DNA from 4 places in the Streptomyces sp. NPDC092952 genome. Region 1 is predicted to be linked to each of the others. Evidence: riboswitches for the same ligand, from Rfam matches in the RefSeq annotation. Region 1 holds a riboswitch; each other region holds the start of a gene.
What was found. Region 1 has a riboswitch for cyclic di-AMP ahead of ACIQGQ_RS02190 (NlpC/P60 family protein). Riboswitches for the same ligand answer to the same signal wherever they lie in the genome.
Positions count from the first base shown of each region.

Region 2: linked by a shared signal. The riboswitch ahead of ACIQGQ_RS07730 (M23 family metallopeptidase) and the one ahead of ACIQGQ_RS02190 (NlpC/P60 family protein) in region 1 are both predicted to bind cyclic di-AMP.
Region 3: linked by a shared signal. The riboswitch ahead of ACIQGQ_RS28475 (M23 family metallopeptidase) and the one ahead of ACIQGQ_RS02190 (NlpC/P60 family protein) in region 1 are both predicted to bind cyclic di-AMP.
Region 4: linked by a shared signal. The riboswitch ahead of ACIQGQ_RS11410 (transglycosylase family protein) and the one ahead of ACIQGQ_RS02190 (NlpC/P60 family protein) in region 1 are both predicted to bind cyclic di-AMP.

Region 1 covers NZ_JBIVPT010000001.1:495,096-502,691, reverse strand. Annotated here, with positions in the region: gene ACIQGQ_RS02220 (PspC domain-containing protein) at 1-261, opposite strand, end outside; gene ACIQGQ_RS02215 (PspC domain-containing protein) at 417-1,712, shown strand; gene ACIQGQ_RS02210 (response regulator transcription factor) at 1,696-2,394, shown strand; gene ACIQGQ_RS02205 (GNAT family N-acetyltransferase) at 2,417-3,178, opposite strand; gene ACIQGQ_RS02200 (NlpC/P60 family protein) at 3,258-4,304, opposite strand; gene ACIQGQ_RS02195 (hypothetical protein) at 4,621-4,974, shown strand; gene ACIQGQ_RS02190 (NlpC/P60 family protein) at 5,075-6,208, opposite strand; cyclic di-AMP (ydaO/yuaA leader) riboswitch at 6,216-6,379, opposite strand; gene pcrA (DNA helicase PcrA) at 6,602-7,596, shown strand, end outside.
Region 2 covers NZ_JBIVPT010000003.1:15,619-23,214, forward strand. Annotated here, with positions in the region: gene lhgO (L-2-hydroxyglutarate oxidase) at 1-138, shown strand, start outside; gene trmB (tRNA (guanosine(46)-N7)-methyltransferase TrmB) at 131-1,075, shown strand; gene ACIQGQ_RS07720 (PrsW family glutamic-type intramembrane protease) at 1,218-2,795, shown strand; gene ACIQGQ_RS07725 (aldo/keto reductase) at 2,829-3,773, opposite strand; gene ACIQGQ_RS07730 (M23 family metallopeptidase) at 4,031-5,179, opposite strand; cyclic di-AMP (ydaO/yuaA leader) riboswitch at 5,191-5,343, opposite strand; gene ACIQGQ_RS07735 (PP2C family protein-serine/threonine phosphatase) at 5,675-6,835, opposite strand; tRNA gene ACIQGQ_RS07740 (tRNA-Met) at 7,013-7,086, opposite strand; gene ACIQGQ_RS07745 (SHOCT domain-containing protein) at 7,249-7,596, shown strand, end outside.
Region 3 covers NZ_JBIVPT010000015.1:48,352-55,947, forward strand. Annotated here, with positions in the region: gene ACIQGQ_RS28450 (alkaline phosphatase family protein) at 1-336, opposite strand, end outside; gene ACIQGQ_RS28455 (DUF5998 family protein) at 336-932, opposite strand; gene ACIQGQ_RS28460 (GNAT family N-acetyltransferase) at 1,006-3,837, opposite strand; gene ACIQGQ_RS28465 (HPr family phosphocarrier protein) at 4,011-4,292, shown strand; gene ACIQGQ_RS28470 (GntR family transcriptional regulator) at 4,508-5,206, opposite strand; gene ACIQGQ_RS28475 (M23 family metallopeptidase) at 5,443-6,246, opposite strand; cyclic di-AMP (ydaO/yuaA leader) riboswitch at 6,260-6,425, opposite strand; gene ACIQGQ_RS28480 (M16 family metallopeptidase) at 6,689-7,596, opposite strand, start outside.
Region 4 covers NZ_JBIVPT010000004.1:86,036-93,631, reverse strand. Annotated here, with positions in the region: gene ACIQGQ_RS11440 (GtrA family protein) at 1-75, shown strand, start outside; gene ACIQGQ_RS11435 (hypothetical protein) at 199-636, shown strand; gene ACIQGQ_RS11430 (SurA N-terminal domain-containing protein) at 828-1,472, shown strand; gene ACIQGQ_RS11425 (nucleoside triphosphate pyrophosphohydrolase) at 1,516-2,523, shown strand; gene ACIQGQ_RS11420 (cytochrome P450) at 2,646-3,953, shown strand; gene ACIQGQ_RS11415 (transglycosylase family protein) at 4,059-5,021, shown strand; cyclic di-AMP (ydaO/yuaA leader) riboswitch at 5,334-5,507, shown strand; gene ACIQGQ_RS11410 (transglycosylase family protein) at 5,511-6,275, shown strand; gene eno (phosphopyruvate hydratase) at 6,607-7,596, shown strand, end outside.

The sequences.
Region 1 (7,596 bases):
CAGCCTGCGCGCCTCGTTCTCCTCCTCGCCGTCCGCCGGGATCAGCAGCCAGGCGAAGCCGTAGAAGATCAGCCCGATGCCGCCGGTCACCGCGAGCACGCCGAGCACGATCCGGAAGATCACCGGGTCGACGTCGCAGTACCGCCCGAGCCCGCCGCACACCCCGGCCACGACCTTCTGCCGCGGGGTACGCCGCAGCAGGGGCGGAGGAGCGGGGGGCGGCGGCGCGGCACCGGGGGCGGCGTCCTGGGGAACGGTCATGGCTCCATGGTGACCGTCCGCCGCCCCGACCGGGACCGGGACCGACCCTGGCCGATCCCTGATATTGGCTCCGGGCGACGCCGGCCCCGGGGGCGGAGGACCTTAGGGGGCCGACCCTGATGCCACGGCCCGTGCGGGCATGTGACGATCGGTGCATGCCCGCCACCACCCGAGCCCCCGGCTCCCGCCCCGCAGACTCAGAGGAGCCGCCGCCCCGGAAGCTGTACCGCAGCGCCGACGGGCGGTTCCTGGGCGGGGTCGCGCGCGGCCTGGCCGGGCATGTCGGGCTGCCCGTCGTCTGGGTGCGGTTCTTCTTCGTCGGCCTGTTCTTCGCGGACGGGTTCGGCGCGGTGCTCTACGCGGTGTTCTGGATCGTCGTCCCGCTCGGCGTCGGCGGCGTCGAGGCGCCCCGCCCGGTCTTCGAGACCGGCCCGGACGGCCGCCGCAGATTCCGCAAGCCCGACAAGGGCCAGGTCTTCGCGCTGATCGCGCTGTTCATCGGCGGTCTGGTCTTCGTCGGCAACGTCGACATGAGCAGCGGCGCCAACCGCTACATCTGGCCCGCCGTGCTGATCGGCGGCGGCTCCGTCCTGGTGTGGCGGCAGGCCGACAACGCCCGCCGCGCCCGCTGGATGGAGGTCGGCCGCCGCCGCCGGGTCCTGCACCTGGCCCGGGGGCTCGCCGGGGTCGCCCTGGTCGGTGTGGGCCTGGCCGTCTTCGTCGTCGTACGCGGCTCCGCCGCCCAGCTCGGCAACGTCCTGACCGCCGCGATCGCCGTGCTCACCGGCATCGCGCTGCTGGCCGGCCCCTATCTCGTCCGGATGACCCAGGACCTCTCCGAGGAACGCCTGATGCGCATCCGGGCCCAGGAACGGGCCGAGGTCGCCGCCCACGTCCACGACTCGGTGCTGCACACCCTCACCCTGATCCAGCGCCGCGCGGAGGACGCCGGGGAGGTCCGCAGGCTCGCCCGCGCCCAGGAACGGGAGCTGCGCAACTGGCTGTACAACCCCGAGGGCACCGGCAAGGAGGAGGACGACGAGCCCGAGACCCTCGCCGAGGCGGTCAAGCGCGCCGCCGCCGAGGTCGAGGACAAGCACGGCGTCCCGCTGGAGGTGGTCGTCGTCGGCGACTGCCCGCTCGACGAGAAGCTGGTCGCGCAGATGCAGGCCGCGCGCGAGGCGATGGTCAACGCCGCCAAGTACGGTGGCGAGGGCGGTGCCGTACAGGTCTACGCGGAGGTCGAGGGCCGCACGGTCTTCGTCTCGGTCCGCGACCGGGGGCCGGGCTTCGACCTGGACGCCGTACCGGGGGACAGAATGGGCGTACGAGAATCAATCATCGGCCGGATGCAGCGCAACGGGGGCACGGCGCGGCTGCGTCCGGTGCCCGGCGGGGGCACGGAGGTCGAGCTGGAGATGGAGAGGGCGAGCGATGACCATGACCACTGAGGGGGCGGCCGGGGGCCCGGAGCGCCGGGTACGGGTCGTGCTCGTCGACGACCACCGGATGTTCCGCACCGGCGTCCAGGCCGAGATCGGCCGCACGGAGGAGACCGGCGTCGAGGTGGTCGGCGAGGCCGCCGACGTCGACCAGGCGGTCACCGTCATCACGGCGACCCGCCCCGAGGTCGTCCTCCTCGACGTCCACCTGCCGGGCGGCGGCGGCGTCGAGGTGCTGCGCCGCTGCTCCTCGCTGATGGGGGCCGTCGACAATCCGGTGCGGTTCCTGGCGCTGTCCGTGTCGGACGCCGCCGAGGACGTCATCGGGGTCATCCGGGGCGGTGCCCGGGGCTACGTCACCAAGACCATCACCGGCGCCGACCTGGTCGACTCGGTCTTCCGGGTCCAGGAGGGCGACGCGGTGTTCTCGCCCCGGCTGGCCGGCTTCGTCCTGGACGCCTTCGCCTCCACGGACGCGCCGCCGGTGGACGAGGACCTGGACCGCCTCACCCAGCGCGAGCGCGAGGTGCTGCGGCTGATCGCCCGCGGCTACGCGTACAAGGAGATCGCCAAGCAGCTGTTCATCTCGGTGAAGACGGTCGAGTCGCACGTCTCGGCGGTGCTGCGCAAGCTCCAGCTCTCCAACCGGCACGAGCTGACCCGGTGGGCGACGGCCCGGCGGCTGGTCTGAGCCGCCGGACCCCACCGCGACATCAGGCCGGGTCGAGCGAGATGTTCAGCTTCTCGCCGATCCGGTCGAAGCCGATGCCCGCGTAGATCCGCTCCACGGCCTCGTCGGCCGGCTCCAGCCACACCACCCGGCAGCCGCGCTCGAACGCGGTGGCCGTCAGGTGGGCGGAGAGCGCGGCGCCGATGCCCCGGCGGCGGTAGGCGTCGGCGACGGCCAGCCCGGCCAGCTCGGTGAGCCCGTCGACCGGTACGGAGCAGCCGCCCGCGCCGACCGGTACGCCGTCGAGCGTGGCGAGGGCCGCGACCCCGCCGCCCTCGGCCGCCGTGCGCAGCCACCGCGCCGTGCCGTCCTCGGGCTCGCCGGTCCCGCCGTAGCCGTGGTGCTGGACGAGCGCGGCGGCGGCGAACTGGGCTTCGGTGGACGGCTCGACGGTCGTGAGCTCCGGCACCGGCTTCGGCGTCCGCAGCCCGTCCGGGACGCAGGCCATGATCGGGGCCCGGTTCTCGACGGTGAACCCGGCGGCCAGCAGCGCGGGTTCGACCGCGGGCGCCGAGCCGGGCAGGAACTCCAGCCGGGGCAGCCGGTCGTGCGCCCGGAAGGCGGCGACCAGCGCGTCGATGTCCTCGGCGGTCGGCTCCGCGTCCTGGTCGGGTATGGCGTAATTGGCGTACTTGAGGGACCAGTCGGGGTTGTACCGCACGGTGAACGGCCCGACCCGGAGGTGGTCCGGGGAGCGCTGGGCGAGCGTGCGGGCGTGGGTCTGGACGTCGGCGTCCACGGGCATGTCGGTTCGTCCTCGGGCCGGTTGATCGGTGGTGGGCCGCCGCCGTGACGGCGGACGGCCCGGACCGGCGTCGGGGAGCCTATGCCACCCGGGTCGCCCCGGCGAAGGGCATCTGGTCGATCGGGGCGATCCGGACCGGGGTGCCGGGGCGCGGGGCGTGGATCATCTGCCCGTTGCCGATGTAGAGCCCGACATGGCTGATGCCGGAGAAGAAGAACACCAGGTCGCCGGGGGCGAGTTCGGAGCGGGAGACCCGCCGTCCGGCGTTGATCTGGGTGTACGTCGTCCGGGGCAGCGAGACCCCGGCGGAGCGCCAGGCGGCCTGGGTGAGCCCGGAGCAGTCGAAGGAGGAGGGGCCGGTGGCGCCCCACACGTACGGCTTGCCGAGCGCCCCGTACGCGAAGGCGACGGCCGCGGCGGCGCGGGCACTGGGCGCCTGGACGGAGCCGCGCGGCAGGGAGCGGGAGGCGCGGACCGCCGAGCCGTGGTCGCTGTTCTCGTACGAGGAGCGCTCGGTCGGGGTCAGGCGGTCGAGGAGCCGGCGGGCCTCGGTCAGCCGGGTGGTGATCGTCGCCTTGCTCTTCCTCAGCTCGGCGCGGCGGGCGGTCAGGTCGGCGAGCTGCCCCTTGGCCTCGGCGCGGAGCGTGGCGATCCGGGCGACCTGCCGGCGGACCCGGTCGAGCGCGACGGACTGGCGGTCGGCGATCCGGTCCAGGTAGGAGGCGCGCTCCAGGTACTGGTCGGGGTCGGAGGAGAGCGCCAGCTGCACGGAGGGGCCGAGGCCGCTGGTGCGGTACTGCGCGGCGGCGAAGGCGCCCAGCTCGTCGCGGGAGGTGTTGAGGCGCTCGGTGCGGCGGGCGGCCTCGTCGCGCAGGTCGTCGAGGGCCTTCTCCGCGGCGGTGGCCTTCTCCTTCGCCCCGTTGTACCGCTCGGTGGCGATCTCGGCCTCGTGGTACAGCCGGTCCACCTCGGACTTGACCTGGGCGGGGGTGCGCTGCGGTTCGGCGTGGGCCGCGGGGCCGGGCAGTGCGGCGGCGGTGGCGGCCCCGGTGAGGGCGAGGGTCGCCGCGGTGCGGGCAGCAGGGCCGGTGTACAGGCGCTGCTTGGGTTTCCGATGCGCTGCCACGGGGGCGTGCGTCCTTCCTGACGACTGCCCGACGGGGGGTACCGGCGGGCCCGCCGGTACGTTCGGCGGAGTGGCCGGTCCCGTCGGGGCGGGGCGCCCGGTCCGTCAGTGACGCTAAACCCGGGACACGGGCCGGAGTCGTAATGACGCATATTGCTCGTTTTTGGCGTGGCAATGCCGTCGATTGATCGGAAAAATTACGCCAGAGTCACGCAATTGGTACAGGTGCGAGCCGAGCGACACGGAGGCGTGTTTGCCCGGCGAAGGTGGACCTGCCTGTCGGGGGGTGGTATGGCCATGGCTAGGCTGCGGCCTCATGGACGTACTCATTCATGCCTTCGTCGCCCTGCACATCATCGGCATCGCCTCCCTGCTGGGTGGATTCCTCACCCAGATGAAGGCGATGGGCGCGGGCACGGCCCGCTTCGTCCCGGCGATGCTGCACGGTGCGCTGACCATGCTGGTCACCGGTATCGCGCTCGTCGGGATGCGCGAGGCCGACGGCGGCCACGTGAACAACATCAAGATCGGTGTGAAGCTGCTGATCCTGGTCGTCATCCTCGCGCTCGTCTACATCAAGCGGGACGAGGAGAAGGTCGACAAGGGGGCCTTCGCGGCGGTCGGCGGGCTCACGCTCGCCAACATCTTCATCGCCACGCTCTGGGTCTGACCCCGCTCCCGGCTGCCGGGCGGACCCGGCAGCCGGTGCGCGGCGCGCGTGCCTCGGTCGTGGCGGGCGTCATGGAGCCCGTCGTGGACTCCGTCGTGGACTACGCCGGGCGCACGCTGCCGTAGATCGGCATGTAGTAGATCGACTCCTCGCGCACGTTCGCCCCGGGCTTCGGTGCGTGGATCATCATCCCGTCGCCCTTGTAGATGCCGACGTGGCTGATGTCGTCGTAGAAGAAGACCAGGTCACCGGGGCGCAGATCCGCCGTCGCGACCCGGGTGCCGATCTTGACCTGGTCCCAGGTGGTGCGCGGGATGTCCACACCGGCGGCCTTCCAGGCGGCCTGGGTGAGCCCGGAGCAGTCGTACGACGCCGGGCCCGTCGCGCCCCACACGTACGGCTTGCCGATCTGGGCGCGGGCGAAGGCGAGAACCTGCTCGGCCTTGCTGCTGGTGCCGCTGCCCGTGCCGGACCCGGTGCCCGTGCCGGTCCCCGTGCCGCCGGACTTCTTCGCGTCCTCGGCGGCCTTGCGTTCGGCCTCGGCCTGCTGCTTCGCCAGCTCCTCGGCCTTCCGCGCCGCCTCCGCCTCCTTCTTCCGCTCGATCTCCGCGAGCCGCGCCTTCTCCTCGGCGGTCAGCTTCGACAGCAGCGTGCGCGCCTCGGTCAGCTTCGTCCGGACGTCCTGCTTGCTGGTGCGCAGATCGGCCTGGGCCGTCGTCAGCGTCTCCAGGCTCCGTACCGCCTCGGCCCGCTTCTTCGCGGTCCTCTCCTGCTGGACGCGGAAGTCCGTGACCGCCTTCTGCTGGCGGTTGGTCATCCGGTCCATCAGCTGGCTCTGGTCGAAGTACGACTGCGGGTCGTCGGCCAGGAAGAACGTGGCGGTCGGCGCGATGGAGCCGTTGCGGTACTGCGCGGCCGCGAAGGCGCCCAGCGTCCTGCGGGCCTCGTTGAGCTTGTCGGCGCGCTCGGCGACGTCCTCCAGCAGGGCGTCGACCCTGGCGCGCTGGGCGGAGGACGCCTCCTTCGCCCGGTTGTACTTCTGGGTCGCGGTGCCCGCCTGCCGGTAGAGGTCGTCCACCTGCTTCTGGACGTCCTCGACGCTCGGCCTCGGATTCGGCGCGGCCACCGCGCTCTGCGTGGAGAGCAGCGTCACGGACGCCAGGGCCGCGGTGGTGAGCCCGACGGCCGGTGCGGTGGAACGCACCCGGGCGCGCGGTTTGCGGTGCGATGCCAAGAGGGGCATCTCCTTCCGTGGACCGCCTGCCGGGACAGGGCGGGTTCGGGCGAACGGAAGGCCGCCCTACGGTCCATGTGTGGGGGAAGGACCGATTCACCCCGATGGTGCGTGGTGGATCCCCGGCTCCGGACTCCCGCACGGGCAGCCCGGATTCGGCGCGGGCGCCCGCTCGGCGTGGGTCGCCGCAAGGGGGCCGGGCCGCCCGGTCGAGCACGCTAGCCAACCCGTGGTGCCGCTGGGAAGGTTGATGTTCGAAATGCCCGATACATTTTCGTGACCTGCGTAACGGGGGTCCGGATGCTCACCCCGCGTGGGCCGCCGCTGCCGCTCCGTACCGTCTCCCCGAACGGCCGCCGGGCGCCGGGGGCCAGCCCGTAGACTCGACAAGCGATGAGCAGCCTCTTTGACGACAGTTTCCTGGCCGGCCTCCAGCACTCGGAGGAAGAGCCCCCGCCGCCCCCCGAGGACACCGCGCCCGAGGAGGTGCCGGAGGGGCTGTTCGATGGCGTGTTCGACGGCCCGCCGCCCCGGGACGCCTACTACCGCGACGGCGCCCCCCGCCCCGTCATCGACCCCGAGGCGCTCCTCGACGGGCTGAACACCGAGCAGCGCGCCGCGGTCGTCCACGCCGGCTCCCCGCTGCTCATCGTCGCCGGGGCCGGCTCGGGCAAGACCCGGGTGCTCACCCACCGGATCGCCCACCTCCTCGCCGAGCGCGGGGTGCACCCCGGCCAGATCCTGGCGATCACCTTCACCAACAAGGCCGCCGGCGAGATGAAGGAGCGCGTCGAGCAGCTCGTCGGACCGCGCGCCAACGCCATGTGGGTCATGACCTTCCACAGCGCCTGCGTCCGCATCCTGCGCCGCGAGTCCAAGCGCCTCGGCTTCACCTCGTCGTTCTCGATCTACGACGCGGCCGACTCCAAGCGGCTGATGGCCCTGGTCTGCCGCGATCTCGACCTCGACCCGAAGCGCTTCCCGCCGAAGTCGTTCACGGCCAAGGTCTCCAACCTGAAGAACGAGCTGATCGACGAGGAGACCTTCGCCGGCCAGGCCGCCGACGGCTTCGAGAAGACCCTCGCCCAGGCGTACGCGATGTACCAGTCCCGGCTGCGCGAGGCCAACGCGCTGGACTTCGACGACATCATCATGACGACGGTCCACCTGCTCCAGGCGTTCCCCGACGTCGCCGAGCACTACCGCCGCCGCTTCCGCCACGTCCTGGTCGACGAGTACCAGGACACCAACCACGCCCAGTACACCCTGGTCCGCGAGCTGGTCGGCCCGGCGGGCGAGAACGACGCCCCGGCCGAACTGTGCGTCGTCGGTGACGCCGACCAGTCGATCTACGCCTTCCGCGGCGCGACCATCCGCAACATCCTCCA
Region 2 (7,596 bases), on a different contig from region 1:
GTCCATGTGCTGAACGCGCCGTCGCCCGCCGCGACGGCCTCGCTGCCCATCGGACGGGAGGTGGCACGCAGGGCGCTGCTCCGGGCGCGGGAGACGGGGTGGAGGCCGCCCGCCGTAGAATCGGGGCATTGTGTCTGAGCCCATGAACCCCTCCGAGAGCCCCTCCGAGAATCTCGCCGAGAACCGCTCCGAGGGCCTCACCGAGAACTCCCCCGCCCCGGCGACGGGCAACGCCCCGGCGACCGGCGGCGCACCGGCAGCGGGCGGCGCACCGTCGGCGGACGGCCGGTCCACCGCCGGGATCCCGGACGACCTGCGGGAGGCCGCCTTCGAGCGGCAGCGCAGGCTGCGCCAGGAGTCGCGCTTCCCGGGCGGGCCCGCCATCGACCCGGCCGGTTCGCACCACGAGCGCCGCATCCGCAGCTTCCAGCCGCGCCGCAGCCGGGTCACGCCCGGCCAGCAGGACGCCCTGCTGCGGCTCTGGCCCCAGTGGGGCCTGGACATCGACGGGCAGCGCGTCCTCGACCTGCCCGGAATGTTCGACGGGCTCCCGGTCGTGCTGGAGATCGGCTTCGGCATGGGTGAGGCCACCGCGCAGATGGCCGCCGACGACCCGGGCACCGGCATCCTCGCCGTGGACGTGCACACCCCCGGCCAGGGCAACCTCCTCGGCCTCGCCGACCGGAACGGCCTGTCCAACATCCGGGTGGCCAACGGTGACGCGATCATCCTGCTCCGCGAGATGCTCGCGCCGGACTCGCTGGACGGCCTCCGGGTGTACTTCCCCGACCCGTGGCCCAAGAAGCGGCACCACAAGCGGCGGCTGATCCAGCCGGAGTTCCTCGACCTGGTGGCCGGGCGGCTGAAGCCGGGCGCGGTGCTCCACTGCGCGACCGACTGGGAGCCGTACGCCGAGCAGATGCTGGAGGTGCTGACCGCGCACCCCCGTTTCGAGAACACGGCGGCGGACGGCGGATACGCCCCCCGGCCCGCGTTCCGGCCGCTGACCCGGTTCGAGGGGCAGGGCCTCGACAAGGGCCACGTCGTGCACGACCTGCTGTTCGCCCGCGTCTGACACCCCCGTGGCCGGGTGCCGTCCGTCCCCTCCGGGCCGGGCGGTACCGGGCCCTCGGGCGGACGGTGTCCGGTCAGTGGGCGGACCGTGTCCGGTCGTCCCGTGGTCAGGTGTCAGTCCCGCTGGTTAGGGTCGTCGGGTGGTGTCCGACGAGTCCGCAGAACAGCGACAGTCCCCGCCCGCCGTCCCGCTCCCCGAGGAGCCGGCCGGCGGGATGCTGGCTGCCGTGCCGCAGCGCGCGCACGGGTGGTACCGGCCGCGCCGGGTCGGCCGGGTGTGGCGCAGCCGGGCCTTCCGCATCACGGTCGTGTGCACGGTCCTCGCGCTCTGTGCCCTGACGATCCTGGCCCTGGTCCGTGACCAGACGGGCACGCAGGGCTTTCTCGTCGGCCTCGGGCTCGCCGTGCTGCCCGTCCCGCTGCTGGCGGCCGCGTTCCGCTGGCTGGACCGGATCGAGCCGAGTCCCTGGCGGAATCTGCTGTTCGCCTTCGCCTGGGGAGCGTTCGCCGCCGCCCTGGTCGCGCTCCTGGCGAATTCGTTCGCGATCCGGTGGATAGCCACGACCACCACCGATCCGTCGAACGCCGACACCCTCGGGGCCACGGTGATAGCGCCGTTCGTCGAGGAGAGCGCCAAGGCCGCCGCGGTCCTGCTGATCTTCCTGTTCCGCAGACGGCAGTTCACCGGTGTCGTCGACGGCATCGCGATAGCCGGGCTCACCGCGAGCGGCTTCGCCTTCACCGAGAACATCCTGTACCTGGGCAACGCCTTCGGCGAGGACCAGGAGATCGGTCATGCGGGCGTCCCGGCGATGACGGCGGCGACGTTCTTCGTGCGGGCGGTGATGTCGCCGTTCGCGCACCCGCTCTTCACGTCACTGACCGGCATAGGTTTCGGGCTCGCCGCGGCGAGCCTGCGTCACCAGAAGCTCCGCCGTGTCCTGCTGCCGCTGCTCGGGCTCGTCCTCGCGATGGGCATGCACGCGCTGTGGAACGGTTCGGCGGTCCTGAGCCCGCTGGGTTTCTACGCGGTGTACGGGGTGTTCATGGTCCCGGTCTTCGGCCTGGTGACATGGCTGGCGATCTGGTCGCGCTACCGCAGGCTCCGTACGCTCTGCGCCGAGCTGCCCGCCTACGCGGCGGCCGGCTGGCTGACCCCGGTGGAGCCGCTCGCGCTCTCCTCGATGCGGGCCCGGGGCATCGCCCGCGACATGGCCCGCCATCAGTACACCGTCGCGGCCGCGGACAAGGCGGCGGCGAAGGCCCAGGGGAAGGCGGCCGCGGTCGCCGTCGTGGAGTACGAGTCCTTCGCGACCAGGCTGGCCGCGCTGCGGCTCGGGGCCCGCCGGGGCGAGGCGGGCCCGGACTTCGCCGAGCGCGAGCTGGAGCTGCTGCGCCTTCTGTGGGAGCGCCGGGAGGTGGCCGTTCCGGCGCTCACGTACGCGGCGCAGGTGACGGGGCGGCTGCGCCCCCACCGCATGCCGCCGTTCCCCTACGCCCAGCAGCAGCCGTTCCCGCCCCACGCGCAACAGCATCCGCTCCCGCCCCACGCACAGCCCCACACTCAGCAGAACCCGTACGCCCAGACCGGCCCGTATCCGCAGCCCGTCCGGCCCGGCAGCCCGTACACGTATCCGTACGCGCCGTACGCCCGGCCCGTCGCCTACCCGCAGCCGGCGCAGGCGCCCCACCCGGCGTACGGCCCGTACCCGCACCCGTAGCGACGGCCGGGGCGCGCGGCCCCGGCCGTCGGATCAGGCGGATGCCTCGGTGAGCTCGGCCAGCTCCTGCTCGGTCAGCACGAGGTCGGCGACGGCCACCAGCGCGGGCAGCTGCTCGACCGTACGGGCCGAGGCGATCGGCGCGGCCACGGTCGGCCGGGAGGCCAGCCAGGCCAGCGCGACGGTCGCGATCTGCGCGTCGTGCGCCTCGGCCACCTTGTCCAGCGCGGCCAGGACCTTCTGTCCCCGCTCCGAGTCGCGGTACTGCGCCACGCTCCCGGCCCGCGCGCTCTCCACCTCGGCACCCGGACGGTACTTGCCGGTCAGGAAGCCCGAGGCGAGAGCGAAGTACGGCACGGCGGCCAGCCCGGCGCGGGCGACCGTGTCCTGGAGCGCGCCCTCGTACGTGTCGCGGGAGACCAGGTTGTAGTGCGGCTGGAGGGCGACGTAGCGGGCCAGGCCCTCGCGCTCGGAGAAGTCCAGCGAGGCCTGGAGCCGCTCGGGGCTGATGTTGGAGGCGGCGATCTCCCGGACCTTGCCCTCCTTCACCAGCTGGTCCAGGGCGGTGATGATCTCCTCGACCGGCACGGACTCGTCGTCGAAGTGCGTGTAGTAGAGGTCGATGCGGTCGGTGCCGAGCCGGCGCAGCGACGCCTCGGCGGCGGCCTTGATGTTGGCCGGGGCGAGCCCCTTGTAGTCGGGGTGGGTGGAGACCTTGGTGGCGATGACGAGGTCGTCGCGGTCGGAGCGGGAGGCGAGCCACTTCCCGATGACCGTCTCCGACTCCCCGCCCTCGTTGCCCGGAACCCAGGCGGAGTAGCCGTCCGCGGTGTCGACGAAGTTGCCCCCGGCCGCGGTGTACGCGTCCAGCACGGCGAAGGACTGTGCCTCGTCGGCCGTCCAACCGAACACGTTGCCGCCGAGTGCGAGCGGGAAGACCTGGAGACCGGAGGAGCCCAGCGGGCGAAGAGAAGTCATGAGTGGATCAACGAACCCCGGCGGGCCCGCTATTCCGCCCGCACCGGACCGTCCACCCGAACGGACGCCCGTGGAAGACGCCCGTGGAAACGGACCAGCGGCGGGAAAGGGCCGACAGCGGAAAAGGGCTGGCAGCCAAAAGGACCGGCAGCCCTGACGTCGGGGGGAGAGCGTCGGGGCTGCCGGGGTTCATGGGCCGGACGGACCGGCCCCGGCACCGGGGGAACCGGCGCGGGGAGCGGTGTCCGAAGGACGGATCAGGGGTTGAGGCCCTTGCTGTGGAACCAGGCCATCGGGTCGACGCCCGAACCGTCGGGGGTGTGGACCTCCAGGTGGAGGTGGGGACCGGTCACGTTGCCGGTCGCGCCGACCCGGCCGATGGTCTCGCCGGTGGTGACCTTCTGGCCCACGCTGACGCCGATCGACGACTGGTGGCAGAACCAGATCTCCGTACCGTCGTCCAGCTCCAGCACGGTGCGGTAGCCGTACGAACCGGCCAGACCGGCCGACTTGATCGTGCCGCTGTGGACGGCCTTGATCGGGGTGCCGGTCGGGGCGGCGAAGTCGAGGCCGGTGTGGTGGCCGGAGGCCCACATCGACCCGGCCTGACCGTAGGTCGAGGTGATCGTGTACGAGAAGGTCGGGAGGGAGTAGCTGGCGGCGAGCTTGGCCAGCCGCAGCGCCTCCGCCTTCTTCTTGGCCTCTTCCTCCGCCTTCTTCTTCTCGGCGGCGACCTTGGCCTCGGCCGCGTCCTGCTGCTTCTTCGCCTCGGCGGCGGCCTTCTCGGCGGCGGCCTTCTCCTCGGCCGCCTTCGCCTCGGCGGCGGCAGCGTCCTGCTGCTGCTCGGCCTGCTGGAGAATGCGGGCGCGCAGCGCCTCACCGGCGTCCGTGGTGCCCTGCTCGGCCTCGGCAGTGGTGATGCCGGCGGTGGTGAGCGGGGCGGTCTCGCCCTGGTCCGCCCCGTCGGTCTGGGACCCGTCGGAGAACAGGGCGCCCACGCCGGGAAGGGACTTGGCGTCCGGAAGGTTGTTCGTGATCGCGTCCGGCACCGAGATGGAGACCGGGGGCTTGCCCTGCGCGGTGGCCATGCCGCCCGCGCCGACCGCCGCTATCACGCCGACACCCAGGACCGTGGAGCTGCGGGCGAGTCCCGTGCGCTGCTTGGCGACACGGTGCCGGCCGCGCACCGGGCGGACCGTCTCCTCCGTGGGGTTCCACTCGCTCCAGCCGCGCTCGGCCTCGCCGTCGCCGGCGTCGGAGCGGAAGTCGGTGGTGAACTCACCGGTGCGGTCGGCGTCGAGGCCGGTGCCGTAGCCGTAGTCGGCAACGCCGTAGCCGGTGCCGTAATCGCCGTGATCGCCCTGGAACCGGGAAGGGGCTTCTGGGGCAGGCTTGTTGGACGCCACGGGGGCGCACTCCTTTCCTTCCTTCTCGCCTACCGGGTTAGCTGACGGGTTCGGAGCAGGAAGGTCTCCTACGGGCACCTCCGTCTCTCACGAGACACAGGTGTCCGATTCACCCCATGGTGGTGGTTCCCCGGTTCCCTTGCGGGATTCGGCGCTCGCGCACGGCGCCGCCATTGATGACGGCTGGGACGACCGCGCTGCGTTATCGAACGTTAATAGACACCGGGGCCCCATTCCAAGCTGTTCCCACTGATCGTTCACGTCTTTGGCCTGGACTTTACGGGACATAGCCATACCAACAGGCCTACTTGACCATCACTCAGCGGCCGACTCGTTTCTGACGTTATGTCAAATGTTATGCGGAGCGGCGTCCTTCGATTACGCACGGTGGCATCCCCTTGCGGCAGTTCGGCCCGGTCCCGCGCGCCCCCGTTCAGTCCCGCCCCGCGCCCGTGCAGCCCCGCCCCCAGCCGTCCAGTCCCGCTCCCGGCCCGTTCACCCCTGCTCCGCCCCCACGATCGGCACGGTCCGGCGCCGGTCCGGCTGCCCCTGCGCGGGACGCACCACCGCGAGCAGCGCCATGTCGTCGGTCGTCTCGCCACCGGTGTGCAGGCGTACGTCGTCGGTCAGCGCGGAGAGCAGCTTCTCCGGCCCCGGAAAGATCCGCCCGCGCAGCCGGGCCGCCGGGTCGTAGAAGACCCCCTCGGCGTTCCGCGCCTCGGAGAGGCCGTCCGTGTAGAGGAGCAGCGTCGTCCCGTCCGGCAGCTCCCACTCGTCCGTCCGCTCCGACCACACCCCCAGCCCCATGCCGAGCGGCAGCGCGGGCACCGAGGGGCGCAGCACCTCCAGCGCCCCGTCCGGGTGGAGCAGGATCGGCTCGGGGTGGCCCCGGTTGACGACCCGCACCCGGGACAGCCCGGCCGGGATCTCGGCCAGTACGGCGGTGATGAAGCCTTCGAGCACGTCGAGCCCGCCTCGCCGCGCCTCCTCCCGGGACAGCGCCCGCTCCAGCCGGCCCGCCACGTCCGCCAGCGAGGACTCCTGCTCGGCCGCCTCGCGGAACGCCCCGATGACCACCGCGACCGTCTCCACGGCTCCGAGCCCCTTGCCCCGCACGTCCCCGACCACCATCCGCACCCCGTGCGGGGTGTCCGCCACGGCGAACAGGTCGCCGCCGACGTACTCGTCCGCCTGCGCCGCCTCGTACCGTGCCGCGACCTGAAGTCCTCCGATCCGGGCGGCCGGTTGGGGCACCACCGCGCGCATGGCCGTCTCCGCGATGAACCGGGCGGAGGCCAGCTGCTCGTTGCTCCGCCGCACCACTCCGTTGATCACGACCGCGAGGATCGAGACGGTGGCCAGGGTGAGCAGCTCGATCAGCGGCACGACCTCCGGCAACGTGCTGCTGTAGAGGCGCAGCAGGATGACCGCCAGCATCGAGGCGGCGCCGGTCCGGATCGTGCTGGCGAGCGAGAAGAACGGGGCGGCGATCAGCGGCGCGGCCACGAAGAGCGGAATGGCGGTGAAGGTCTGCGGGGTGAGGCTGTCGAAGAGCAGTCCGCCGAGGATCATCAGCGCGGGCAGCGTACGGACGAAGCTCCGGCCGCGGGTGTCACCCCCGGCGTGCCGACCGCGCCTCTTCTCCCACTTCCACACCTGTGGTCTCCTGCCCGGTACGCACGCGGCCGCGGACAGCGCCGCGCCCCGCCCCCAGCCTCACCGGAGCGGGAACGGGCGGCGACTCCGCGTCGGCCGAAGGAGGTACCCGCTCATGCCCGGGAGAAAACAAATCGGGCCCGGCACGCTGTCTGCGTACCGGGCCCGATTCTTCAGTAGCGGGGACAGGATTTGAACCTGCGACCTCTGGGTTATGAGCCCAGCGAGCTACCGAGCTGCTCCACCCCGCGTCGGTGAACCCAACTCTACGCCATCCCCGACGTCCTCTTGACCACCCCGGTCCACCGACCGGCCATCGGCAGACAACAGGCGAGCCCATATATGCGGTGATATGACTGATTTACCCCTGTCCATCACCGTGCGGAACACGCGCGTCGACCGAGGAGAGATCCGTGGACGACTACCCCATGCTCAACCTCTTCTGGACCATGCTGGTGTTCTTCCTCTGGATCATGTGGCTGTTCCTGCTGTTCAAGATCATCACGGACATCTTCCGCAGCCACGAACTCGGCGGCTGGGCCAAGGCCGGCTGGCTGATCCTCGTCCTGATCCTGCCGTTCCTCGGCGTACTGCTGTACTTGATCTTCCGGGGTCCGGCCATGGCCGAGCACGACATCAAGGACGCGCAGGACCGCGAGCGCGCCTTCAGGTCGTACGTCCGCGACGCCGCCAACTCCCCCGACGCGGGCACGGGCGGGCCCGGCACCCGGAGCAGCCACGCCGACGACCTGGCGAAGCTC
Region 3 (7,596 bases), on a different contig from region 1:
CCCGGTGCCCACGGAGGCCAGCGAGGTGGCCGTGGTGGCGGGGAAGCCCGCGGTGATCGGGCGGCCGGTGCCGCCGCGCGAGGTGGGGAGCAGGGAGTGCAGGAAGGGCGCCTCGTCGGGGTGGGCCTTGATCTGCTCCCAGCCCAGACCGTCGATCAGGAACACGCAGTTCCGGTCGGCGGGGGTGAGCTCGGGGATCGCGGCGGTGAAACCGGGCACCCCCTGTCCGGCGACGAGCGTGGGCAGCAGGTCGGCGAGCGAACCGCTGCCGTACTCGGGGACCGGGGCGCTCTCCACCGTGAGCGGATCGGGCTCCTGCCAGGCCGGCTGAGCCATCAGCGGCCGGTCGCCGCGGTCGCGGCCGTGGCCTCGGAGAGCGACTGGGCGAAGGCGAGGGTCTGGCGCACGGTGTCCGGGCCGTCACCGGCCTCGCTGACCCGCAGGCTCAGATCGTCGGCCGTCGTGTTGCCGGTGTAGCCGTGGTCGGCCTCGCAGTTGGGGTCGCCGCAGGCGGCCGGCTCCAGGTCGATCCGGGAGACCGCGCCCCAGCCGATGGTGAGGACGACCTCGCGGGGCAGCGTGCCCGGCACGTACTTCTCCGGGTTGGCCACGACCCGGCTGACCACGACCGACGAGATCCGGTCGAGCTTGACCGACTCGGTGGAGGTGGTGGCGTACGGGGTCGGGGAGCTGGTGTCCGCGTTCTGCTCGTCGGTGTGGCTGACGATGAAACGGTTGTCCGTCAGGACCAGGACCGTGACATGGCGGCGCACCTCGTTGGAGTCGAAGGTGGTCTCCTGGTGCACCAGGTACGAGGCGACCGGCTCGCCGCCCACGGCGGCCTCCACCGCCTCGGCCACGAGGGCCGGGTAGTAGCCACTGCGCTCGATAGCCGCGCGCAGCCCCTGGGTCGTCGTACCGGTCTTTGCCATGGGCACCATCCTACGGGGGCCCGGTGACTGCCGGGGACGGCGTGCGGCGGGGCGGAGCGCCGTCGTGTCCGGGTCAGTAGTTGGGCAGGCGGCGCGGGCCGAGGTCGGTACGGGCCGGGGGCGGCGAGAGGCGGACGCTCGCGCCGAGGACGGTCAGTCCCCGGGTGGCGACCACCACCGGTTCCAGGGCGACGGAGACCACCTCGGGGTGGTCGTCGACCAGCCGGGAGACCCTCAGCAGCAGCTCTTCGAGCGCCGCGGTGTCCACCGGCGCGGCCCCGCGCCAGCCGAACAGCACCGGGGCGGCCCGGATGGACCGGATCAGCTCCGCGGCGTCGCGGTCGGTGGCCGGGACGAGGCGGTGGGCGGTGTCGCCGAGCAACTCGGAGGGGGCCCCGGCGAGCCCGAAGGAGAGGACCGCGCCGGCCGCCGGGTCGATCGTGGCCCGTACGACGGTGTCGACCCCGCGCGGCGCCATGGACTGGACGACCGGCTGGAGTTCGGCGGGCCCGCCGAGCAGCCCGGTCAGCTCGCCGTAGGCCCGGCGCAGCGCGTCCTCGTCGGCGAGGTCGAGCCGGACGCCGCCGAGGTCGGCGCGGTGGCGCAGGTGGGGGGCGGTGGTCTTGAGCGCCACGGGGTAGCCGAGCCGGGCGGCCGCGGCGACGGCGGCGTCCGGGCCGGGGGCCGGGAGCGTCGGCCGTACGGTGATGCCGTAGCCGGCCAGGAGCTCGCGGGCCTCCTCCGTGCCGAGCTGCCGGCCCCGGGGGTCGGGGTCGGGGCCGAGGAGGGTGTCGATGAGCTGGGCGGTGCCCGGCCCGTCGATGGTGTCGTCGAGGAATTCGGGCACCTTGCCGGGGACGGCGGACTGCCGCCGCCACTGGGCGTACCGCACGGCCTCGGCCAGGGCGCGGACCGCCCGCTCGGCGGCGGGGTAGGCGGGGATGCGGCCCGGGGCGCCGCTCTCCTGCGGTGGTGGTGTCTGCGGGTCCCGTTGGTCCGCCGGGGCGGTCCGGGGCGCGGACGGGCGGGCGACCGTGCCGCTGGCGGCGGCCAGGGCCTTGGCGAGTCCGCCGATCTCCACGTGCACGACGGCCACCGGCTTGGCCGGGCCCGTGGCGGCGGCCGCGCGCAGCGCCTCCGCCAGCACCTCCCCGTCGCCCGCCTCCGCCTGTCCGTCCTCGCCGACCCAGGGGATCGCCGTCACGATCACGGCGTCGCAGCCGTCGTCGGCCAGCGCCTCGGTCAGGGCGTTCCGGAAGTCCTGCGGGGTGGCGGCGGTGGTGAGGTCGAGGGGCAGGCGCGGGCGCAGCCCTTCGGCGAGGCAGGCGTCGTACGTGAGGAGGCCGAGCGATTCGGAGTTGCCGAGGATCATGACCCGGGGGCCGGCGGGCAGTGGCTGGTCGGCGAGGAGGAGGCCCGCGTCGACCATCTCCGTGACCGTGTCGACCCGGATCACGCCCGCCTGCCGCATCAGAGCCGAGACCGTCGCGTCCGGGATCCGCCTGGTCGGCACCGCGTGGCCGGGCGGGGTGGAGCCGCTGTGCCGGGCGCCCTTGACCACGACCACCGGTTTGACGGCCGCGGTACGGCGGGCGAGGCGGGTGAACTTGCGGGGGTTGCCGATCGACTCCAGGTACAGCAGGGCCACGTCGGTGTCGGGGTCCTCGTACCAGTACTGGAGGAAGTCGTTGCCGGAGATGTCGGCGCGGTTGCCCGCGGAGATGAAGGTGGACAGGCCCGCGCCGCGCCGGTAGAGGCCGGAGAGCAGGGCGATGCCGATCGCTCCGGACTGGGTGAACAGGCCGATCCGGCCGCGGGCGGGCGGCTCGGGGGCGAGCGAGGCGTTCAGCCGGACCGGTTCCGCGGTGTTGATGAGGCCGAAGGCGTTCGGGCCGATGATCCGCATGCCGTACGAGCGGGCCTGCCGGACCAGTTCGCGCTGCCGGTCCCGGCCCTCGGCGCCCCATTCGGCGTAGCCGGCGGAGAGGACGACCAGGCCCTGGACCCCGTGCTCGCCGCAGTCCGCGACGGCTTCCGGGACGCGGTCGGCGGGCACGGCGACGACCGCGAGGTCGACCGGTTCGCCGATCCCGCCGAGGGAGCGGTGGGCGGGGACGCCGTCGATCGTCTCCTGTCCGGCGGCGAAGGCGTTGTTGACGGCGTAGGTCCGGCCGGTGAAGCCGGCGGCCAGGACGTTGCGCAGGACGGTGCGGCCGACGCCGCCGGGGGTCCGGCCGACGCCGATGACGGCGACGGAGCGGGGGGCCAGCAGGCGTTGTACGGAGCGGGCCTCGGCCCGGTGCTCACGGCCGCGCTGGACGGCGAGGGACTCCTCGGTCGGTTCGAGGTCCAGGGTGAGGTGGACGGAACCGTCCTCGAAGCTGCGCCGCTGGGTGTATCCGGCGTCCCGGAAAACCTTGATCATCTTCGTGTTGGCGGGCAGCACCTCGGCGGCGAAGCGGCGGATGCCGCGCTCGCGGGCGACGGCCGCGATGTGTTCGAGGAGGGCCGAGGCCACGCCCCGGCCCTGGTGCGCGTCCTGGACCAGGAAGGCGACCTCGGCCTCGTCGGCGGGGGCGGAGGCGGGCCTGCCCCGCTCGTCGATCCGGTCGTAGCGGACGGTCGCGATGAACTCGCCGCCGACCGTGACGGCGAGCCCCACCCGGTCGACGTAGTCGTGGTGGGTGAAGCGGTGCACGTCCCGGTCGGACAGCCGGGGGTACGGGGCGAAGAACCGGTAGTACTTCGACTCGTCGGAGACCTGCTCGTAGAAGCTGACCAGCCGCTCGGCGTCGTCCGTGGTGATGGGCCTGATGCGCGCGGTGCCGCCGTCGCGGAGCACCACGTCCGCCTCCCAGTGGGCGGGGTAGGCATGAGGCGGGCTCTGCTCCTGGGCGGGCTCCATGGGCAAAGCGTACGACTCCGTCAGCGGTCGCGTACGTACCGGGGCCGGGGCAGTCTGGGAGAGCCGATCAAGGGGCACCGCGCACGTCACGGGCGTCCTGGGGTCCGGCCGGAGCACCGCGCACCACGTGCGAGAATGGTCTAGACAACTAGTGATTCCTGAAGGGCAGAACCATGGCTGAGCGCCGCGTCAACGTCGGTTGGGCCGAGGGCCTGCACGCCCGCCCCGCTTCCATCTTCGTCCGTGCCGCCACGGCCTCCGGCGTCCCCGTGACGATCGCCAAGGCCGACGGTTCCCCGGTGAACGCCGCGTCCATGCTCGCGGTGCTCGGGCTCGGCGCGCAGGGCGGCGAGGAGATCGTGCTCGCTTCCGAGGCGGACGACTCCGAGGCCGCTCTGGACCGTCTGGCGAAGCTGGTCGCCGAAGGGCTCGAAGAGCTCCCGGAGACCGTCTGAGGCTTCCTCCCCGAGAGAGCCGCGGCACCTTGAACCGGAGCCGCGGCTTTTTCATGCCCCGAAGAATTCCACCGGAAAAGAAAGGGACAGCGGGGAAGCCCCCCCCCTTTCACCGGCAGAGGAATTCCGCCCCGGACACCGGGAAGAATCACTCTCCGCCCGCCGGGGAAATGCCCCGGCCGGACCGGAACACCTCTCTTTCTACGGTGCGCTTGTTAAGTGCGGACACCCGTACTGTTTACGGAATGTTGCGGGCCCCTCACCAGGTTTCCCGCGCGGGGGCCGGGCGGACGGGGCCGCAGCCGGTGCGCGGCGGCGGCCCGCTCCGCGTGATGGGCCGCCAGCGCCCTGGCACGGTCCGCGTCGCCGCGTGCCACCGCGTCCACGATGGCCCCGCGTTCGGCCCAGGAGTCCACCGGCCGGTCCGGCGGCTCGACCACGTACATCCAGGCGATCTTGTGCTGCAACTGGCCGAGCAGGGCGATCAGACCGGGACTGCCGGACGCCTGCGCCAGCGTCTCGTGGAACCAGCCGCCCAGCGGGCGCAGGTCCTCGCCCTCGCCTCGCAGCGCCCGGTCGTGGCCGAGGCGGACGAGGCCGCGCAACACCTTGAGGTGGGCCTCGGTGCGACGGCGCGCCGCGCGGGCGGCGCCCAGCGGCTCCAGCAGCGTCCGGACCTCCAGCAGGTCGGCCGCCTCCAGGTCGGTGGGCTCGGCGACGCAGGCGCCCGCGTGCCTGCGGGAGACCACGAAGCCCTCGGACTCCAGGGTGCGCAGCGCTTCGCGGACCGGGACGCGCGACACCCCGTACCGGCGCGCCAGCACCTCCTCCGTGAGCCGGCTGCCGCGCGCGAAGACCCCGGAGACGATGTCGTCACGAATCGCTGTGCTTACCGAATGCGCGGGAATGCGCATGCCCGAACCTCCGCCTCAATGCCCGCGAAACGCGGCCGCCCGACACCTGTTCCGTGACTCTATTGCAATGCGGCGGCATTTCCGATGCCGGGCGGGAATTCATGAATATCTTCCGGCCGCGGACCGGTCGCGCTGGAGAGCGGCCACGTTGGAGAGCGGTCACCCGCACCGTGCGGCAGGCACGCCGAAGGCCCCGGACGCGCGGCGCGGGTCCGGGGCCTTCGGTGGAGCGTCCGTCAGAGGGCGGCGCCGTGGGCGCGCAGGTACGCGACCGGGTCCAGGTCGGAGCCGTACGACGGCGTCGTGCGGGCTTCGAAGTGGAGGTGCGGGCCGGTGGAGTTGCCGGTGGAGCCGGAGAGGGCGATCTGCTGGCCGGCGGCGACGCTCTGGCCGACCGAGACCCCGATCGAGGAGAGGTGGCCGTACTGCGTGTACGTGCCGTCCGTCATCCGGAGCACGATGTTGTTCCCGTACGCGCCGCCCCAGCCGGCCTCGACGACCGTACCGGCGCCGACGGCGACGACGGAGCTGCCGGAGGCGGCGTGGAAGTCGACGCCCGAGTGGCTGCCGGAGGACCAGAGCGAGCCGCCGGACTTGTAGCCGGTGGTGACGTACGAACCGGCGACCGGGAGGCGGAAGGCGCCCAGCACGGTGCGCTCGGCGGACCGGCCGACGCGGGCCGTACCGGTGCGGGACTCGGCGGCGCGCTCCGCCGCCGCCCTGGCCTCGGCCTTCCTCTTGGCCTCGGCCTTCTTGCGCGCCTCGGCCTTGGCCTTGGCCTTCGCCGTGGCGACGGCCTGGCTCGCCTGCGCGTCGGCCTGGGCGCCGATCCGCTCGGCAAGGGTCTTCTCGATGGTGAGGACCTGGGTGAGGCCGGTATCCTCGACGGCGGCGGACTCCGGTTCCGCGGCGACGGCCGGGGCGGCCAGACCGCCGATGACACCGGTGGTGGCGAGGGTCGCGACGCCGACGACCTTCGCGCCCCTGCGCGTCAGTCGGCTCGGGGCACGGTGCTTCCCCGTGACACGGGTGAACGCCATGAAGTGGCTGGTCCTTTCCTTCCTTCTCGCCTACCGGGTTAGCTGACGGGTTCGGAGCAGGAAGGTCTCCTACGGACACCCCGGCCCCTCGGGGCTCAGGCGTCCGATTCACCCCAGGGACTACGTGGGTCCCCGGCTCCCCGGGCTCGCGCCGGACGGGGACTCGGCGATGACTGTCCGGTACGCCCCTGATGCGGCATACGAGTGACGAACAGTCGAGCCGACGCTAAACGGCGGCACTTACATCCACCAAACGGACAGGCCGTTTTGTAGCGCATCCCACAGGGCAGACGGGCAACCTCCCCACGGAACGGACAAAAGGGGCGAATCCCGCAAGATCTTGCTTGCGGGATTCGCCCCCATGCCCTGCTGTCCGCCGATTCCCCCTGCCTCGTACCGGTCCGTGGCAGAGGAGAGCCGAGGAGGGCGAGGAGCCGGCGGGTCAGCCGGTGACCACCGACACCTCGCCGATGCCCAGGGCCCGGACGGGCTCCTCGATCCGCGCCGCGTCACCGACCAGGACGGTGACCAGCCGGTCGACCGGGAAGGCGTTGACGACCGCCGCGGTCGCCTCGACCGTGCCGGTCTCCGCGAGGCGGGCGTACAGCTGCGCCTGGTAGTCGTCCGGCAGATGCTGCTCGACCTGGTCGGCGAGGGTGCCCGCGACGGAGGCCGCCATCTCGAACTTCAGGGGCGCGACACCCACCAGGTTCTGCACCGCCGTCTCGCGCTCCGCGTCGGTGAGCCCCTCGGCGGCCAGGGTCCGCAGGACCGTCCACAGGTCCTTGAGCGCCGGCTCGGTGGACTCCGTGTCCACCGAACCGCTGATGGCCAGCATCGCGGCGCCGGTGGCGCCCGAGGCGGAGTCCGGAGCCGTCGAGCGCAGCACCTGGGCGAAGGCCCGCACGCCGTACGTATAGCCCTTCTCCTCGCGCAGCACCCGGTCGAGGCGGGAGGTGAGCGTGCCGCCCAGGCAGTAGGTGCCGAGCACCTGGGCCGGCCACACACTGTCGTGGCGGTCGGCACCGATCCGGCCGATCAGCAGCTGGGTCTGCACCGCGCCCGGACGGTCGACGATCACCACCCGGCCGGTGTCGTCGGCGGTGATCGGCGGCACCGGACGGGGCGCGGCGGCCTCGCCCGACCAGTCACCGAGGGTGTCGGCGAGCAGGGCGTCCAGGTCGATGCCGGTGAGGTCGCCGACGACCACCGCGGTCGCGGCGGAGGGCCGGACGTGGGCGTCGAAGAAGGCCCGGACGGCCGCCGCGTCGATCCGCTCCACCGTCTCCTCGGTGCCCTGGCGCGGGCGCGACATCCGCGCCTCGGCCGGGAAGAGCTCCTTGGAGAGCT
Region 4 (7,596 bases), on a different contig from region 1:
ACCTTCCTCGTCTCCCGGACGATCATGCTGCGCCCCGACGCGCCACCGGCGGTGGAGCGCGAGCACGTCGGCTGAGACGGACGGCGGGAGCCGGGATCTGATGTGGCAAAGTGTCGCGATGCATTGACACGTCGTGCCGCATTTCGGTCGGTCCGGCCGGTCCGGCCGATCCGGCCGATCCGATCAAAAGGTGTTGTGGTGAACAAGAGAAGAAGCCGGGCGCTGGTGGCTGCCGTCACGCCGATGCTGGCCCCCGGTGAGCAGGTGATGTCGACCTCGCTGGTGAACCTGAGCGAGGTCTCGGTCAAGAAGAACATCGCGATGGGGATCGCCGCGGCGGTGCTCAGCGGGGGAACCATGGTGGCCGCGGCGACCCCGCAGCCCATCTACCTCGCGACCACGGGGGAGCGGCTGTTCCTCTTCGTCGCCAACCCGACCTTCGCGAAGCCGGACCGGCACCTGGCCACGTACCTCCTCGCGGACCTCAAGCGGACCGAGGTCGAGCGCGGACTGCTGAAGCACTCGTTCGTCATGATCGACGAGTCCGCGCAGAGCGCCCTGCGCATCTTCTTCCAGCGGTTCGGCCCCGGCGGCCTGGACGTGGTGGCCGGGCAGATCCCGCAGGCCGCGGCGTAGGAACCGTACGGCCCGGATCGGCGGCCGCCGCCGCCCCGCGGCACGCGGCCGATCCGCGTCGCCGGCGCCCCACATCCCCAACTCCTTCCGAATCGTTGGTCGAATCAGTGGCCCCAGCCACGTCCACTGCCTAACATCGATCACCGCAAGGTCTTGTGCACTGATGCACAAAGTCTCCCCGGGAGGTTCCTTTGCACCGCCGCCGTCGCACCGCGCTCACCGTCTCCGCCGCCCTGCTCGTCGGCGTCCCCACCCTCGCCGCCTGCGGCAGCGAGACCCACCCGGGGGCCGCGGCCGTCGTCGGCGGGGAACGGATCGAGGTCTCCGCGCTCCAGGGCCAGGTGGCCGCCGTGCGCGCGGCGCAGAACGAGACGAAGGACGCCGCCCAGCTCGTCGACAAGTCCGGTCAGCTCGGCCGGGCCAAGCTGCACAGCATGATCTTCGACCGGGTCCTCGACCGGGCCGCCGCGGACGCGGGCGTGACCGTCGACCGTGTCGAGATCCAGCAGATGCGCAAGGCCGCCGAGGCCCAGACCGGCGGGGCGACGGGGCTGCGCACGGTGATGCTCCAGCAGAGCTGGGTCGCCCCCGGGCAGATCGACGCCGTGCTGCGCGAGCAGGTCCAGCTGACGAAGCTGGCCGCCACCCTCGGCGTCGACCTCCAGCAGCCCGCCGGCCAGCAGGCCGTGGGCGAGGCGCTCGGCAAGGCGTCGAAGGCGCTCCGGGTCGACGTCAACCCGCGCTACGGAACCTGGGACAGCAAGCAGGCCCAGCTCGCCACCTACAAGGCCCCCTGGATCACCCAGGTCACCAAGCCGGCCGGAGCCGGGGCCTGACCTGCGGCGGAACGGGCGGCGGCGACAGAGGTAGATTCGAACGGTGAACGCTGAAGACCCCGGCCGCATCGTCCTGCTCACCGCCAGCCACCGCGTCGCCCCCGGACTGCTGTCCTGGCCCGCCTGGCAGGCCCTGCACGGCGCCGACCGGGTCCTCTGCGCCGACCCCGACCACCCGCAGCTTCCGTACCTGCGCGAGGCGGGCGTCACCGTGGAGCACGCCGCGCCCACCGCGCCGGAGCTCGTCGACGCCTGCGCGGGCGGCCGGAGCATCGTCGTCCTCGCGGGCGGCGAGGGCGATCCCGCGCTCACCGACGGGCTGGCCCGGCTCGCCGGATCGGGGCGGACGCGGATGCCGGACCTGGAGCTGCTGCCCGGCTCGTACGACCTTCCCGGCGCCCGGCTCCTCGACCTGGTCCAGATCATGGACCGGATCAGGGTCGCGTGCCCGTGGACCTCGCGGAAGACCCATGAGGGCCTCGCCAAGTACGCGATCGAGGAGGCGTACGAGCTGGTCGAGGCGATCGAGGACGGCGACCGGGACGAGCTCCGCGAGGAGCTGGGCGACGTCCTCCTCCAGGTCGTCTTCCACGCCAGGATCGCCGAGGAGGGCCGCCCCGGGGACGGCGCGGAACCGTTCTCCGTCGACGACGTGGCCGCCGGGCTCATCGAGAAACTGATCCACCGCCACCCGCACGTCTTCGGCGACGAGACCGCCGAGACCCCCGAGGACGTCCACGCCCACTGGCTGCGCACCAAGGCGGAGGAGAAGCGGCGCGACTCGGTCACCGACGGCGTCCCGGTCGGCCAGCCCGGCCTGGCGCTCGCGGCCAAGCTGGCGAGCCGGGTCCGCACCGCCGGTCTCGACGTGCCGCTCCCCGCCGGCGAGGGCATCGGCTACGAGCTCCTCGCCCTCGCCGTCCGGGCCGAACGGGACGGCGTCGACCCCGAGGCCGCCCTCCGCGCCGCGGGCCGCGCCTACCGGGACGCCATCAGGGCGGCGGAGGGCCACGGCGAGGGCCGAGAGGCAGCGGATAACGTCGAAGGGTGAACCACAGCCCCGCCGACGACCACCCCGCCACGCCCTCCACGGACCACCCGGCCGCCACGGACCGCCCCGCCGGGCCCGCCGCCTGCCCGGCCGCCGGCCCGGTCGTCCCGTCGGACCCGACCGTGGACCACCCGTCCGCCGCCGGGCCCGCCACGTGCCCGGCGGCGGACGGGGCGCCCGCACTCTTCACCTGGGAGTTCGCCACCGACCCGTACCCGGCGTACGCCTGGCTGCGCGAGCACAGCCCCGTCCACCGCACCGAGCTGCCCAGCGGCGTCGAGGCCTGGCTGGTGACCCGGTACGAGGACGCCCGGCAGGCCCTCGCCGACTCCCGGCTCTCCAAGAACCCGGCCCACCACGCCGGACCCGCGCACGCCAAGGGGAAGACCGGCATCCCGGGCGAGCGCAAGGCGGAGCTGATGACGCATCTGCTGAACATCGACCCGCCCGACCACACCCGGCTGCGCCGCCTCGTCTCCAAGGCGTTCACCCCGCGCCGGGTCGCCGGGTTCGCCCCGCGCGTGCAGGAACTGACGGACCGGCTCATCGACCGCTTCGCCGAGAGCGGCGAGGCCGACCTCATCCACGACCTGGCCTTCCCGCTCCCCATCTACGCCATCTGCGACCTGCTCGGCGTGCCGCCCGAGGACCAGGACGACTTCCGGGACTGGGCGGGCATGATGATCCGCCACGGCGGCGGCCCGCGCGGCGGCGTCGCCCGGTCGGTGAAGAAGATGCGCGGCTACCTCGCCGAACTCATCCACCGCAAGAGGGAGGAGCCCGGCGACGACCTGATCTCGGGGCTGATCCGGGCCAGCGACCACGGCGAGCACCTCACCGAGAACGAAGCCGCCGCCATGGCCTTCATCCTGCTCTTCGCCGGCTTCGAGACCACGGTCAACCTGATCGGAAACGGGGTGTATGCCCTGCTTCGCAACCCCGGGGAACGCGAACGGCTGCAACGCTCCCTCGACGCGGGGGAGGAGGAGCTGCTGGAGACCGGCATCGAGGAGCTGCTCCGCTACGACGGCCCGGTGGAGCTGGCCACCTGGCGGTTCGCCACCGAACCGCTGACGCTCGGCGGACAGTCCATCGAGGCCGGGGACCCGGTGCTCGTGGTTCTCGCGGCCGCCGACCGCGACCCGGACCGCTTCCCGGACCCCGACACCCTCGATCTCGCCCGACGTGACAATCAGCACCTCGGATACGGGCACGGCATCCACTACTGCCTCGGCGCGCCGCTCGCCCGGCTGGAGGGACGGACCGCGCTCGCCACCCTGCTGAACCGTCTCCCGGACCTGCGACTCGCGGTGGAACCGACCGATTTGCGGTGGCGTGGCGGGCTCATCATGCGCGGACTCCGCACGCTCCCGGTGCAGTTCACGCCGGAGTGCGCCGCACCAGAAACTGATGCCTCGTCAACTCTGTGACTTTCACGTGATCCGCGCTGCATCGACTTGTGACGCGCGTTCGAGTGCGGCTAGGTTCACCGTTCGACCCACGAGTCAGACGTCAGTCACACGGAAGGCAATTCCATGGGATCCGCGAACGGCAGGCACCGTCGCCCCCGGCAGGCACCGGCCATCGTCGTCGCAGCGGGCGTGACCGGATCGGCCATCGCCATTCCGCTGCTCGGCGCGTCGGGCGCGTCCGCGGCCGAGGCCACGACCTGGGACCGGGTGGCCGAGTGCGAGAGCGGCGGCGCCTGGAGCGCCGACTTCGGCAACGGCTCCTACGGCGGCCTCCAGATCTCGCCGGAGGTCTGGAAGGCGTACGGCGGCGAGACCTACGCGGACCGCGCCGACCTCGCCAGCCGGGCGCAGCAGATCGCGGTGGCCGAGAAGGTCCTGGCGGACAAGGGGCCGCAGGCGTGGCCCAGCTGTGCGGTCATCTCCGGCCTGGCGACGGACGGCTCGCTGCCCGGCGTCGACCCCGGCACGACCCCCTCCGGGGATGAGCAGGACGACACGTCGGACGTGGTCACGCCGCCCCACAGCGCCTGGGAGGGTGCGGACGCGGTGGACGGCTCGGACGGCTCGTCCGGCAACTCCGGCAAGCACAAGGGCGGGTCGAACGGGAACGGGAAGGGCTCGAAGGCGCCGTCCGCGGAGACCTCGCCCTCGGCCACCCCGTCCGATTCCACCGGCGCGCCGTCGAAGGCCGGCCAGGACGACTCCGCCTCGCCCGAGTCCTCCAGCGGCACGAACGGCCGCCACCGCGGCGCCCCGGCCGCCGACGAGAGCCGTGGCGCGGACGGCGGCCACCGCGAGTCCGGCCGGCACGCCTCGCGCGGCGGCGACGCGCGCGACACGGCCGGGCAGGCCGCCGACGGCACGTACGCCGTCCGGTCCGGGGACAACCTCTGGACGATTGCTGATGCACAGAAGGTCCCCGGCGGCTGGCCCGCGCTCTACGAGGCGAACAAGGACGTCATCGGCTCCGACCCGGACCTCATCCTCCCCGGTCAGAGCCTCGATCTCGGCGTGAAGGCCGAGTAGGGGCGAGCGGTCGGCGGTCCGGAAACCGCCTAAAAACGCCTCGGAAACCGGGGTAGTTCAGGGACCTATGTCCACTTATGCGTAAGTGAGACATGGGTCTCTTTGCGTCTTCCGGCGTGTCGCGATTCGGAGGGCCTTCCACCCCGCCCCGACCTGCGGAAACAGTAATTCTTCAGATGCAAGTACGGGCTGATTGTCTGATGTGTCCATCTTTGAATGTAGGGCTTGCGTATGTTTACGGTCGGAATCGCTCGCACCGCGGGCCCCGTCGACCGTCACGCCGAATCCTGCCGTCGGTCGAAGGGAAAACAGACGCGTACAGCGCCGTAGGCAGGAGCGGGGGACCCAGGTAAGCCGCCGGGTCCGGACGTCGGGACGACGTATCGGATCAGGCTTGGGGTGAAGTCGCGTGCTAGGACGTGCGACCGGGCAACTCACTCGGCCCGAACCCGACAGCTCACCTCGTAGGCGTCGGTGAGGAGAAGTTCCATGCTGCTTTCCAGCAAGGGCAAGCACCGCCGCCCGTCCAAGGCCGTCCGCCTCGTCACGCTCGCCGGTGTCGCGGGTGCCGCCGTCGCCGTGCCGCTGATGGGCGCCACCAACGCCTCCGCCGCCTCCGTCGCCACCTGGGACGCCGTCGCCCAGTGCGAGTCCGGCGGCAACTGGTCCATCAACACCGGCAACGGCTACTACGGCGGCCTGCAGTTCTCGCAGTCGAGCTGGGCCGCCGCCGGCGGTACCCAGTACGCCCCGCGCGCCGACCTGGCCACCAAGGCCCAGCAGATCGCCACCGCCGAGCGCCTCCTCGCCCTCCAGGGCCCGGGTGCCTGGGCCTGCGCCGGTGCCGGCGGCCTGACCAACGACGGTGTCGACCCGGGCGTCGACACCGGTTCGTCCTCGAACTCCTCCGCCAACTCGACCGCCGGCTCCGGCGCCTCCGAGCAGCAGAGCGCCGCCCCGAAGAAGCAGGCGCAGCCGAAGCCGGCCGAGCGCACCGAGGCCCCCGCCGCCTCCCGTTCGGACCGTGGCCAGGCCCCGAGCGCCGAGTCGAAGAAGACCGTCACCACCCCGACCGGCGAGAAGGTCAAGAAGGGCGACGGCGAGTACAAGGTCGTCGAGGGCGACTCGCTGAGCAGGATCGCCGCCGAGCACGGCGTCAAGGGCGGCTGGCAGCGGCTGTTCGAGCTGAACAAGGACATCGTCGAGGACGCCGACCTGATCTACCCGGGTCAGCAGCTGCACCTGACGAAGTAACACGGGACCCCGCGGCGCGGGCTCTCCCCTCCAGGCCGCCCCGGTCCGGCGCGCATCCCCCCGTGCGCACCGGACCGGGGCGATGCCGTCCCCCGGCCGTTGCGCCGGCTTCCCCGCTCCCTCCGCTCGGGGGAGCGGGGGTGCGTTCAACTGTTGTAGTTACCGACCGGTAAATTTTGGGCGGTATGACCGGCAATGAGGTCTCTCGGGTCGTTTTTCGTCCCAGGGGTCGGGCGGTCGTGGGGGCGGGCGGGCCGGGCCGGTTAGGCTCTTGTCGCAAGGCCAAAGCGACCCTGCACCAACAGCGTCATATCCCAGAAGGAGATGCCACGTGCCGTCCATCGACGTCGTCGTAGCCCGGGAAATCCTCGACTCCCGCGGAAACCCCACGGTCGAGGTCGAGGTCGGCCTCGACGACGGCAGCACGGGCCGTGCTGCCGTTCCGTCCGGCGCCTCCACCGGTCAGTTCGAGGCCATCGAGCTCCGTGACGGCGACCCCAACCGCTACCAGGGCAAGGGCGTCGAGAAGGCCGTCCTCGCCGTGATCGAGCAGATCGGCCCGGAGCTCGTCGGCTACGACGCCACCGAGCAGCGGCTGATCGACCAGGCGATGTTCGACCTGGACGCCACCGAGAACAAGGGCTCGCTCGGCGCCAACGCCATCCTCGGCGTCTCGCTGGCCGTCGCCCACGCCGCCTCCGAGGCCTCGGACCTGCCGCTCTTCCGCTACCTGGGCGGCCCGAACGCGCACCTGCTGCCCGTTCCGATGATGAACATCCTGAACGGCGGCTCGCACGCCGACTCCAACGTGGACATCCAGGAGTTCATGATCGCCCCGATCGGCGCGGAGTCCTTCTCCGAGGCCCTGCGCTGGGGCGCCGAGGTCTACCACACGCTGAAGAAGGTCCTGAAGACCAAGGGCCTGTCCACCGGCCTCGGCGACGAGGGCGGCTTCGCGCCGAACCTGGAGTCCAACCGCGCCGCCCTCGACCTCATCGTCGAGGCCATCAAGGAGGCCGGCTACGTCCCGGGCAAGGACATCGCGCTCGCGCTCGACGTCGCCGCGTCCGAGTTCTACAAGGACGGCACGTACGAGTTCGAGGGCAAGTCCCGCTCGGCCGCCGAGATGACCGAGTACTACGAGGAGCTCGTCGCCGCGTACCCGCTGGTCTCCATCGAGGACCCGCTGTTCGAGGACGACTGGGCCGGCTGGAAGGTCATCACCGACAGGCTCGGCGCCAAGGTGCAGATCGTCGGCGACGACCTCTTCGTCACCAACCCGGAGCGCCTGGCCCGCGGCATCGAGGAGGGCTCCGCCAAC